2 regions of the Oceanobacter antarcticus genome follow, and region 1 is predicted to be linked to the other one. Evidence: predicted binding sites of a transcription regulator. Region 1 holds the regulator's gene; the other holds the start of a gene.
The links. The regulator sigma-54, encoded in region 1, starts transcription at its own class of promoters, with help from an activator protein. The targets are predictions, from matches to a motif close to TGGCACNNNNNTTGCTNT.
Positions count from the first base shown of each region.

Region 2: the regulator sigma-54 is predicted to act here: its motif matches at 2,325-2,342, upstream of WG929_RS13075 (CmpA/NrtA family ABC transporter substrate-binding protein).

Region 1 covers NZ_JBBKTX010000007.1:17,201-22,900, forward strand. The annotation lists gene WG929_RS06990 (calcium/sodium antiporter) at 1-58, shown strand, start outside; gene WG929_RS06995 (KpsF/GutQ family sugar-phosphate isomerase) at 61-1,038, shown strand; gene lptC (LPS export ABC transporter periplasmic protein LptC) at 1,038-1,601, shown strand; gene lptA (lipopolysaccharide transport periplasmic protein LptA) at 1,591-2,127, shown strand; gene lptB (LPS export ABC transporter ATP-binding protein) at 2,124-2,849, shown strand; gene WG929_RS07015 (RNA polymerase factor sigma-54) at 2,979-4,469, shown strand; gene hpf (ribosome hibernation-promoting factor, HPF/YfiA family) at 4,521-4,823, shown strand; gene ptsN (PTS IIA-like nitrogen regulatory protein PtsN) at 4,827-5,285, shown strand; gene rapZ (RNase adapter RapZ) at 5,312-5,700, shown strand, end outside.
Region 2 covers NZ_JBBKTX010000015.1:87,685-93,384, forward strand. The annotation lists gene WG929_RS13065 (ANTAR domain-containing response regulator) at 233-799, shown strand; gene WG929_RS13070 (CmpA/NrtA family ABC transporter substrate-binding protein) at 807-1,976, shown strand; gene WG929_RS13075 (CmpA/NrtA family ABC transporter substrate-binding protein) at 2,471-3,856, shown strand; gene WG929_RS13080 (ABC transporter permease) at 3,981-4,985, shown strand; gene WG929_RS13085 (ABC transporter ATP-binding protein) at 5,016-5,700, shown strand, end outside.

The DNA.
Region 1 (5,700 bases):
TGGGCTGGGCTATCTGGGCTACTTGACCACTCTGTTTATGATGACAAGCAACGGATAACAATGAACACTGAATTTGATTTTGATTTTCTGAAATCGGCGCTGCGCACCATCGAACTGGAACAGCGCGCCATCCATAATCTGTCAGCCATGCTGGATAGCAACTTTATTGCTGCCTGCCAGCTGATGCTGTCTTGCAAGGGTCGAGTCGTGGTCACCGGGATGGGAAAATCCGGCCACATCGGCAACAAAATTGCAGCCACACTGGCCAGCACAGGAACACCGGCCTTTTTTGTTCACCCTGGTGAAGCCAGTCACGGCGATATGGGCATGATCACCGCAGTAGACGTCGTGATTGCTCTGAGTAACTCTGGTGAAACCGCAGAAGTGACCAGCCTGCTGCCGTTATTGAAACGCATGGCGATCCCTTTGATCAGCATCACCGGCAATCCGCGCTCCACGCTGGGCCTGGCCTCGGCTGCCCATCTGAACGCCAGTGTTGATTTAGAAGCCTGTCCGCTGGGTCTGGCACCCACCTCCTCGACCACCAGTGCCCTGGTACTGGGAGATGCATTGGCAATCGCCTTGCTGGAAGCACGCGGATTTACCGCTGAAGACTTCGCGTTTTCACATCCAGGCGGCAGCCTCGGGCGGCGTCTGCTGCTAAAAGTGGAAGACATCATGCACAGCGGCCCGGAGATTCCCACTGTCAGGCCAGAATCCAGCTTGTCGCGTTCGTTGCTTGAAATGACCACCAAAGGCCTCGGAATGACCACGGTTCAAACCGCTTCCGGCGACCTGGTGGGAATTTTCACCGATGGCGACCTGCGCCGTACCATCGACCATGGTGTTGATATCCATTCCGCCATTATTGCCGACCTGATGACGCGCCATGCCAAAACCATATTACCCGGTATGTTGGCCGCAGAAGCGCTGAAAATCATGGAAGACAGTAAAATCAACGCGCTTGTCGTGGCTGAAAACCACCGCATCTGCGGCGTGATTACCATGCACGACTTGCTGCGTGCCGGGGTCATCTGATGCGCAAGCGCTATCTGCTGCTGGTACTGGCGGTGGTCTTTGGCCTCACCTTGCTGGCAGTAGAACGCTACACCACCGAACTGGTCACTGCTGCAACCCAGGTGGTCAGTCTTGAGCCGGATTATTACGGCAAGCAACTGCGCCATCGCCACTACGACGCCCTTGGTCAGCTACAGCAAACGCTGCAGGCGGATGGTTCCAGTCATATTCCGGCGTTCTCGGAAACCCGACTGGATAAGCCCGTTATTATCACTCAAACAGCACCTCAACAAACATGGCGCGTCAGTGCCGAATCCGGTCGCATTCAGGATGCCAACAGTCAGGTTGAATTACGCAATCAGGTCGAAATACGTTCGCTGGCGGAGACCGGCCAGACAAATGACACGCTGAGCATTGAAACCAGCCAACTGCTCTACCAACCGGAATTGGCTACAGCCTCTACGACCAAACAGGTTACCATTCGAAATGGCAACAGCATTACCCATGCAACAGGCATGACTCTGGACATCAAGCGTCAACACCTCGACCTTCAAGAACACGTGAGTACCCGGTATGTACAATAAACTGGCAGCCCTGCTGCTGCTCACCAGCGCCCTGGTTGCCACGGTAGAGGCCTTGCCAGAAGACTGGCAGCAAGAAATGATTATCCAGTCCGACCGCGCCGAACTCGATCGCAAAACCGGCATGGTCGTTTATGAAGGGGATGTGGTACTGACGCAAGGTACCCTGAAAATCGAATCTGAACGCCTGGTACTGATCCTGAATGGCAAAATTCTCGAACAAGCCATCGCCGAAGGTCAACCCGCCCGCTACCAGCAACAGGTCAGCAACAACAAGCCGGTCACTCAGGCAACCGCCAATCGCATCGATTTTTACGCCACCCGCAAGGAAATCGCGTTCAAAGGCAATGCCGAATTACGCCAGGAAAACAACCTCTTCAGTGGCGAACTGATTCGCTACGACATTGAACAGGAAACCGTAACCGCCAGCGGCTCCGACACGCCTGCCGATGGCACGGCTGAGTCGGAAGACAAACAGCGTATCCGGGTGATTATCCAGCCCCAGCCCGACACGGAAGCACAACCATGAAAACGCTCAGGGCGGAACATCTGGCCAAAAGCTACAGCGGCCGAGAGGTCGTTAAAGACGTATCCCTTGCCGTCAGCAGCGGGCAAATTGTTGGCCTGCTCGGCCCCAACGGAGCCGGCAAAACCACCTGCTTTTACATGATTGTCAACCTGGTACAGGCCGACAAGGGACGCGTCAAAATTGACGACGACGACATCAGTCACCTGCCCATGCATGGCCGCGCCCAGAAAGGCATTGGTTATCTGCCACAAGAAGCCTCGATCTTCCGCAAGCTCAGCGTCGAAGACAACATCATGGCCATTCTGGAAACCCGCACAGAACTGCAAAAACAACAACGCCAGCAACAGCTGGAACAACTGCTGGACGAATTTCACATCCAGCACATTCGCAGCAGCCTGGGGATGTCACTCTCCGGCGGTGAACGCCGCCGGGTAGAAATTGCCCGGGCACTGGCCGCCGAACCCTCATTTATTTTGCTCGATGAACCCTTTGCCGGTGTCGACCCGATTTCCGTATCCGACATTATGGCCATCATTCGCCAGCTCAAGGCGCGCGGCATTGGCGTACTGATTACCGATCACAACGTCCGCGAAACCCTCGCAATTTGTGAAAAAGCCTATATCGTAGGCGGTGGACACATTATTGCCGAAGGCAGCGCCGATGAAGTACTCGCCAACGAACAGGTTCGGGCCATCTACCTTGGTCAGGACTTCCGTCTTTGATTCTTACTGGCTTACAGGGCTATGATGCCCGGCGCTGTTTCATTTCGACACCATGAAAAGCATTCCCAGCCTCACAGGCTGGCGTATAATGCACAGACCATGCCGACAACCGATGAACTATAACGCTGTATGAAAGCATCGCTTCAGTTAAAAATGGGTCAGCAGCTGACCATGACCCCCCAGCTGCAACAGGCAATTCGACTGCTGCAATTGTCTACCCTTGATCTGCAACAGGAAATCCAGGAAGCCCTGGATTCCAATCCCATGCTGGAATTCGAAGAGTCCGAGCACGACGACTACACGGATGCTCAGCAAAACAACGGCGATCAGGAACGAGAAGCCGCCGTCACGGCGACAGCGACCGACACAGACGCCCAGGAACTGGGTGAACAGTGGTCGGACGACAAGATGCCGGATGACCTGCCGGTCGACAGCAATTGGGACGATACTTTCCAGACTACCGCTGGCGTTTCCTCCGGCTCAGGCTCTGTCGGCGACGACGACTTTGACTACGACTCCCGTCATGCCACCTCCGACGACCTGCAAGGGCATCTGGAATGGCAACTGAATCTGACTCCCATGAGTGATGTCGATCGCGAGATTGCCACCATGCTGATTGACGGTGTCGACGACGACGGCTACCTCCACACCACCATAGACGACGTACTGGGTTCCATGGATCCGGAATTTGGGGTTGAGGAAGACGAAGTCCAAGCCGTACTCAAACGTCTGCAACAGTTTGATCCGGCTGGTGTTTTTGCCCGCGACCTGCGCGAATGCCTGATCCTGCAGTTAAACCAGCTACCAGCCGACACTCCCTGGCTGGCAGAAGCCAAACTGGTGATCGGTGACTACATTGCCTTGCTGGGCAGTAAAGACTACCCCACGCTGATGCGCAAAACCCGGCTGAAAGAAGAAGACCTCAAAGCCGTCTTGCGTCTGGTTAAGGAGCTGAATCCCAAGCCAGGGGCCGGAATCAGCTCCGAACAGTCAGAATACGTTGTGCCCGACGTGATCGTGCGCAACATCCGCGATGAATGGCGCGTTGAACTGAACCCGGATATTGCCCCAAAACTGCGGGTAAACTCCGACTACGCCTCGCTGGTGCGCCGCTCGGACAGCAGTGCTGACAACGCCTTCCTCAAAGATCACCTGCAAGAAGCGCGCTGGTTTATCAAAAGCCTGCAAAGCCGCAACGAAACCCTGCTGAAAGTCGCCACCAAAATTGTCGAATATCAGCTCGACTTTTTTGAGCAGGGCGAAGAAGCTATGAAACCACTGGTACTGCATGATATTGCCGATGCCGTTGGTATGCACGAGTCGACCATTTCACGGGTAACGACACAAAAATTCATGCACACGCCGCGTGGTATTTTTGAGCTGAAGTATTTCTTCTCCAGCCATGTCAATACCGATGCTGGCGGCGAATGTTCATCAACCGCCATTCGCGCCATGATCAAGAAGCTGATTAGCGAAGAAAACCCGCGCAAGCCACTGAGTGACAACAAGATCGCCGTCGTCCTCGGAGATAAGGGAATTCAGGTTGCACGCCGCACGGTGGCCAAATATCGTGAGGCAATGATGATTCCGCCATCGAATGAGCGGAAACAGTTGATTTGATCGACCCCGTCGATCCTTGTTCGGTTTAAAGCGAGCCATAAGGAGCCGTTTATGAGCATCAATATCAGTGGACACCATGTCGAAGTTACCGCAGCCATGGAAGAATACGTCAAGGAAAAACTGGTTCGCCTTGAGCGACATGCCGAACCCATTACCTCCGGTCAGGTTACCCTGACCCTCGAAAAGGGACGCCAGCTGGCAGAAGCCTCACTCCACGTCAGTGGTGCCGATTTTCATGCGACGTCATCCCATGACGACATGTACGCTGCCATTGACTTGCTGGCCGACAAACTGGATCGGCAAGTGCTGAAACACAAAGAAAAACTGGTTGCCCGACAGCACGGACAAGGCTGACACATGAGCATAGCGATTGCCGATATTCTTGCGCCTGAACGTACTCGTACCGATGTCGCCATGACCAGCAAAAAAAAACTGCTGGAGTTTCTGGCAGAGCTGATTGCTGAAGAAGTGGATGGCAGCTCATCGGATGAGGTTTTTGAACGTCTGCTTGGGCGTGAGCGCCTTGGCAGTACCGGCATTGGCGAAGGTATCGCTATCCCCCACTGTCGATTACGACAATGTGAACAGGCCGTTGGGGTATTACTCCACCTGCGTGAGGCCATCGACTTTGATGCCATAGACCATCAACCGGTCGATCTTGTATTTGCCTTGCTGGTGCCTGAAGAAGCAACAGACGACCACCTGAAAATACTGGCAACCCTGGCAGAAAATTTCAGCCAGAGCCAATATCGCCACCTATTACGCAGTGCGAGCAGCGACCAGGAACTGTATCAACGGGCGCTGGCCGACAACTGACCTTGCCCAAAACACGGAGACAGCACATGCGTCTGGTTGTGATCAGTGGCCGTTCAGGCTCAGGTAAATCCAGCGCACTGGCGGTGCTTGAAGACCTCGGGTTTTATTGCATCGATAATCTACCGGTCGATTTACTGCCAGCACTCGCAGGCTTGCCCTACAGTGCGGAAAAACGCGCCAACGTTGCTGTCAGCGTTGACGTTCGTAACCTGCCCGATGCCATAGAGCAACTGACCCAGGTACTGACCCGCTTGCCGGAGCAGTATCGCCAGGTCGATATCGTTTTTCTTGATGCCACCGAAGAAGTCCTGTTACAACGCTTCAGTTCAACCCGGCGCAAGCACCCGCTCACCAATGACAATATCTCCCTGGCGGAAGCCATTGAGCGCGAAACCGAATTACTCGAACCCGTCGC
Region 2 (5,700 bases), on a different contig from region 1:
TCCGGCTCCAGCTTGCCTGCTATCCCGTTTTAAAACCCGGCACCGGCAAGGAGATGACATAAATCCGGCATTGGCAGCTGCGTCCATGACAACGGTCAGTCGCTCCCATACGCTGCTGCTATTCTGCCAAAAACTGCTACCATCGCACTCCTAACTTGCCGAGATACAGCTCAACATAATGTCCCACCGTGAATCACAAAAAAGACCGGGGAAAAACACAACACCCCGAATCATGGTTGTCGACGATCAGGCGCCTCGTGCCGCGATCCTGCAGCAGGCCTTGTCGGATGCCGGCTGCGAAGTCGTTGCCTGTCTGGCCAGTGCTCAAGGCCTGATGAAAAAAGTGATGGAACACCAGCCAGACGTCATCATTATCGACATCGAAAGCCCCGACCGAGACATGCTGGAGCACATGACCGTGCTTAACCAACATAACCCCAAACCGGTGATTATGTTCTCCGATGAAGACGACCCCGCCACCATTGAAAAAGCGGTGCGTGCGGGTGTCAGCGCCTACGTAGTCGACGGACTCAATCCTGCCCGCGTCAAGTCGATCATGGATGTCGCTGTCGCCCGCTTCCGGGAGTTTCAGGCATTACGTGGTGAACTGGAAAAAACCAAAAACCAGCTGGCTGACCGACGCTTGCTGGACGAAGCCAAATCCTTGTTGATGAAGCAAAAGAACATGTCGGAAGAAGAGGCGTATCACGCCATGCGCAAAATGGCTATGGATCGTGGCCAACGTATGGTCGATGTCGCCAAAAACATCATTTCGGTGATGAACTTGCTAAACGGTTAACCTGACTATGACAGACACTGATACCCAACTGGAAAAATCCGACCTGATACTGGGCTACATGCCTCTGAGCGACAGCCTGCCCTTGCTGGTTGCCGATACCCAGGGCTATTTTGAGGCCGAGGGCCTTAACGTCGAGCTGCAACAGGAAGTATCCTGGGCCAATATTCGCGACAAGGTACTGGTCGGTCACCTCGATGGTGCCCAGATGCTGGCCCCTATGCTGTTGGCAACCCATCTCGGTCTTGGCGGCCTGAAAAAAGCCATGATGACCCCCTTTGCCTTCGGCCTGAATGGCAACGCCTTTACCATCTCACGATCGTTAGGTAAACAACTGGACGCCAATTCTCCTGAGTATGTTCTAGCCGGTGACGCCGTCGCTGCTGGCAAGGCATTAAAACAGGTTATCAAGACACGGCGTTCTTGCGGCGACCAACCGCTGGTGTTTGCCACCGTTTACCCTTACTCCATTCATAATCTGTTACTGCGTGACTGGCTGGCAGCCTCAGGTGTTGACCCGGATCAGGACGTCACGCTGGTCGTTCTACCACCGTCACAGATGGTAGATCACCTGTCGCTGTCCCACATCGACGGATTTTGTGCCGGTGCGCCCTGGAACTCAGTGGCTATTCAGAAAAATGTCGGTGAATGCCTGCTGACTGGCCCCGACTTATGGCGCAGTGCCCCAGACAAGGTACTCGGCTTGACTCAGGAGTGGGCCAACGCCCATCCCAATACCACTCTGGCGCTGGTACGTGCACTGGACAAGGCGACGGTCTGGCTGGATGAGAATCGCAACGCCGCAGGCACATTACTGGCTGAAACCATTCATGTCCCCCTTGCCGCAGCCCTGCCTGCGCTGGTCGGCGAGTTTGTCTATCGACCTGGTGAAGCCGAACAGCAACAACCGGATATGCTGGTATTCCATCGTTCTTTCGCCAACTATCCATGGCAAGAACATGGCGGCTGGTTCCTGAAACAGATGCAGCGCTGGGGCTGGGTCAGCTCGGCGCTGGACTGCGAAGAAGTAGTAAACCAGTGCTTCCGCACCGATCTGTACCACCAGGCACTGCAACTGCCCGCTCTGCCGGACGGCACCCAACTGTCGCTGGGCCACAGCGAGGAATGGCAACTAGAGGGTGTTGTGATGGCACCCACAGCATTTACCTATCGTCATTGACCAAACAAAACCGCATGCCACTGGTTTGGCATGCGGGTGCTGCCTGGGCCGTATGACACCCCATCAGTAACATCCCATCAGTAACATCCCATCAGTACCCTTGCTTCCCTGACACCTCGTAATCCACTCACTCTCACCCCTCCGTAAAGCCACAACAGACCCTGTAGCCATCGGTCAATAAACGCCCCAAACCGGGGTGGGTTCCAGATTTGTGCTGTCATATTGTGCAGTCACGACGTCATGCCGCTCACGACCCAGGGAAAAGATATCGATTTTAAACCACCCCAATGCCCGTCATTCGGGCTTTCTGGCCCGTTTCGTTCATTTTTCTGGTTTATTAAACACTTTTGGCACAGCGTTTGAATAACAGTCCATACATAAGCCCAACGGCGGGCTTCATTTAAAAACACAGAATTCAAGCAAAGGCGCTACAACGTTAATCGTTGTCGCGCCTTTTTTTTGTTTAAAAACCCGCTCCAGAGAGAGGAAGCATGATGCAAGGAATTAACCAACTGCGCCGGAAATTACTGACCAGCGTCGCCATTCTGGCAACTGGTCTGGTAACAATTAGTGCACCTGCAGCGCTGGCGAAAGAGTACCCTGAAAAAGAAGAACTCAAGTTTGGCTTTATCAAGCTGACGGATATGGCTCCCCTGGCCATTGCGTATGAAAAAGGCTACTTCGAAGACGAAGGTCTGTACGTCACTCTGGAAGCGCAAGCAAACTGGAAAGTACTGTTGGATCGCGTGATTGATGGGCAGCTCGACGGGGCACACATGTTGGCAGGCCAGCCTCTCGGCGCCACCATTGGTTTTGGTACCAAGGCCGACATCATCACCGCTTTCAGCATGGATTTGAATGGTAATGCCATTACCGTTTCCAACGACATCTGGAAGCAAATGAAGCCTTACGTGCCCATGGGTGCCGATGGTAAGCCAGTTCACCCGATCAAGGCAGATGCACTGAAGCCGGTCGTTGATAAATACAAGGCGGAAGGCAAGCCGTTCAACATGGGTATGGTATTCCCGGTATCCACACACAACTATGAGCTGCGTTACTGGCTGGCGGCTGGCGGCATTCACCCTGGCTACTATGCACCAGCCAAAGGCGATACCTCCGGCAAAATCAACGCCGATGCGCTGCTCTCTGTCACCCCGCCACCACAAATGCCATCCACCATGGAAGCTGGCACCATCTATGGTTACTGCGTTGGCGAACCCTGGAACCAGCAAGCCGTATTTAAAGGTATCGGTGTACCGGTTATTACCGACTACGAAATCTGGAAAAACAACCCTGAAAAAGTCTTTGGTGTAAGCCAGCAATGGGCTGAAAAATACCCGATTACCCATAAAGCCGTGGTCAAGGCACTGATCCGTGCAGCAGCCTGGCTGGATGCAGATAACAACGCCAACCGTCCTGAAGCTGTAAAAATTCTCTCCAAATCTGACTATGTCGGCGCCGATTACGACGTTATCGCCAATTCCATGACGGGTACCTTTGAATACGAGAAAGGCGACAAGCGTGACGTGCCTGATTTCAACGTGTTCTTCCGTTACAACGCCACCTACCCGTACTACTCCGATGCTATCTGGTACCTGACCCAAATGCGTCGTTGGGGTCAGATTGCCGACGAGAAGCCAGACAGCTGGTATATGGACGTGGCCAAAAAAGTCTACCGTCCTGACATCTATGCCACAGCTGCCAAAGAGCTGATCAAGGAAGGCAAACTGAAAGCGGCTGACTTCCCTGACTTCGGCAAGGAAGACGGCTTCAAGGCACCACAAACCCAGTTCATCGATGGTATTACCTACGATGGCAAAGAACCTAATGCCTACTTGAAGAAATTCAAGATTGGTCTGAAAGGTGACGACACTATCTAACTATCCATAGATAGGTCTGATCAGTGTGCCTGCCAACGCCACAAGTGATGGCAGGCACACGACACATAGCGGGGAAGTTTCCCCGAAAGTCAGCAACTACCCCGCTACCCCGGAGATATAAAAAATGAATATTGCACTGTCGAACCTGCCGTGGCTTGAGCCCATCGTGAAAATCATACAGGGCGACAACATAAGCCAGAATGTCCAGATCATAGCCAAAGCCATTGGCGTACCGCTGGCAGGTATCCTGGTATTTTTGATGATCTGGCACGGAGCGGCCAGCAATATCGAAACCTCGCTGGGTAATTTCCCTGGCCCGGCCGATGTTTACGAACAAAGCAAAGGCCTGATCACGGAACATTTTGCAGAGCGCGAAAAAGCCGAGGCCTTTTATGAGCGCCAAGATGAACGCAATGCAGCCCGTATGGCGGACGACCCGGATTACGTACCCAAAATTCGTGATTACACAGGTAAAGCCACCTATTTCGATCAGATTCTAACCAGCCTGATCACCGTCATGACCGGTTTTATTCTGGCATCGATTATCGCCATTCCACTGGGCATTCTGACCGGTCTTAGCTCAACACTGAATGCCGCGTTCAACCCGATCATCCAGATATTCAAACCGGTATCGCCGTTGGCCTGGTTGCCACTGGTGACCATGGTTGTCAGCGCTGTGTATGTCTCTGATGATCCGACCGTACCCAAGTCGTTTATCAACTCCATGATCACGGTGATGTTGTGTTCCCTGTGGCCTACCCTGCTGAATACCTCCGTCGGTGTTGCCTCTATCTCACCGGATTTGCAAAACGTCAGCCAGGTACTGCGTCTGAACTTTATTACCCATGTCACCAAGATTGTACTGCCATCGGCCATTCCGATGATGTTCACCGGCTTGCGCCTGTCACTGGGGATTGCCTGGATGGTATTGATCGCAGCTGAAATGCTGGCCCAGAACCCGGGTCTCGGCAAGTTCGTCTGGGATGAGTTCCAGAACGGATCATCCGACTCCCTCGGCCGTATTATGGTTGCTGTTATCACCATTGGTCTGATTGGTTTTGCCCTCGACCGCCTCATGCTCAGCCTGCAAAAAGCAGTGTCCTGGGACAAATCCGCCAACGTACGCTAAGTCACGTCAATCGACACCGGAGAATTTATTATGAGCGCTATCCTTGACATCAGCCGCGTTGGCATCGAATTTCCAACCGCAAAAGGCTCATTCCGCGCCCTGATCGACGTGGATCTGAAAATCAAACGGGGTGAATACATCTCCCTGATTGGTCACTCGGGCTGCGGCAAATCCACCGTACTGAATATCGTTGCGGGCTTGCTGCAAGCCACTGAAGGCGGCGTGATGCTGCACGGCCGTGAAGTCAACGAACCAGGCCCTGAACGTGCTGTTGTGTTCCAGAACCACTCTCTGTTGCCGTGGCTGACTGCTTATCAAAACGTTGAGCTGGCCGTCAAAACCGTCTTCAAGGGGAAAAAATCCAAAGCAGAAATGCGTGCCTGGATTGAACACAACCTTGAACTGGTGCACATGACCCACGCCATGCACAAACGCCCGGACGAAATTTCTGGTGGTATGAAGCAGCGGGTCGGTATTGCCCGTGCGCTGGCGATGGAACCCGACATTTTGCTGATGGACGAGCCGTTCGGGGCGCTGGACGCCCTGACCCGTGCCCACCTGCAGGATTCCCTGATGGACATTCAGAAGGAACTGAATAACACCATCATCATGATCACCCACGACGTCGACGAAGCCGTTTTACTGTCGGACCGGATCGTGATGATGACCAATGGCCCATCGGCGACCATTGGCGAAATTCTGGAAATCGATCTGG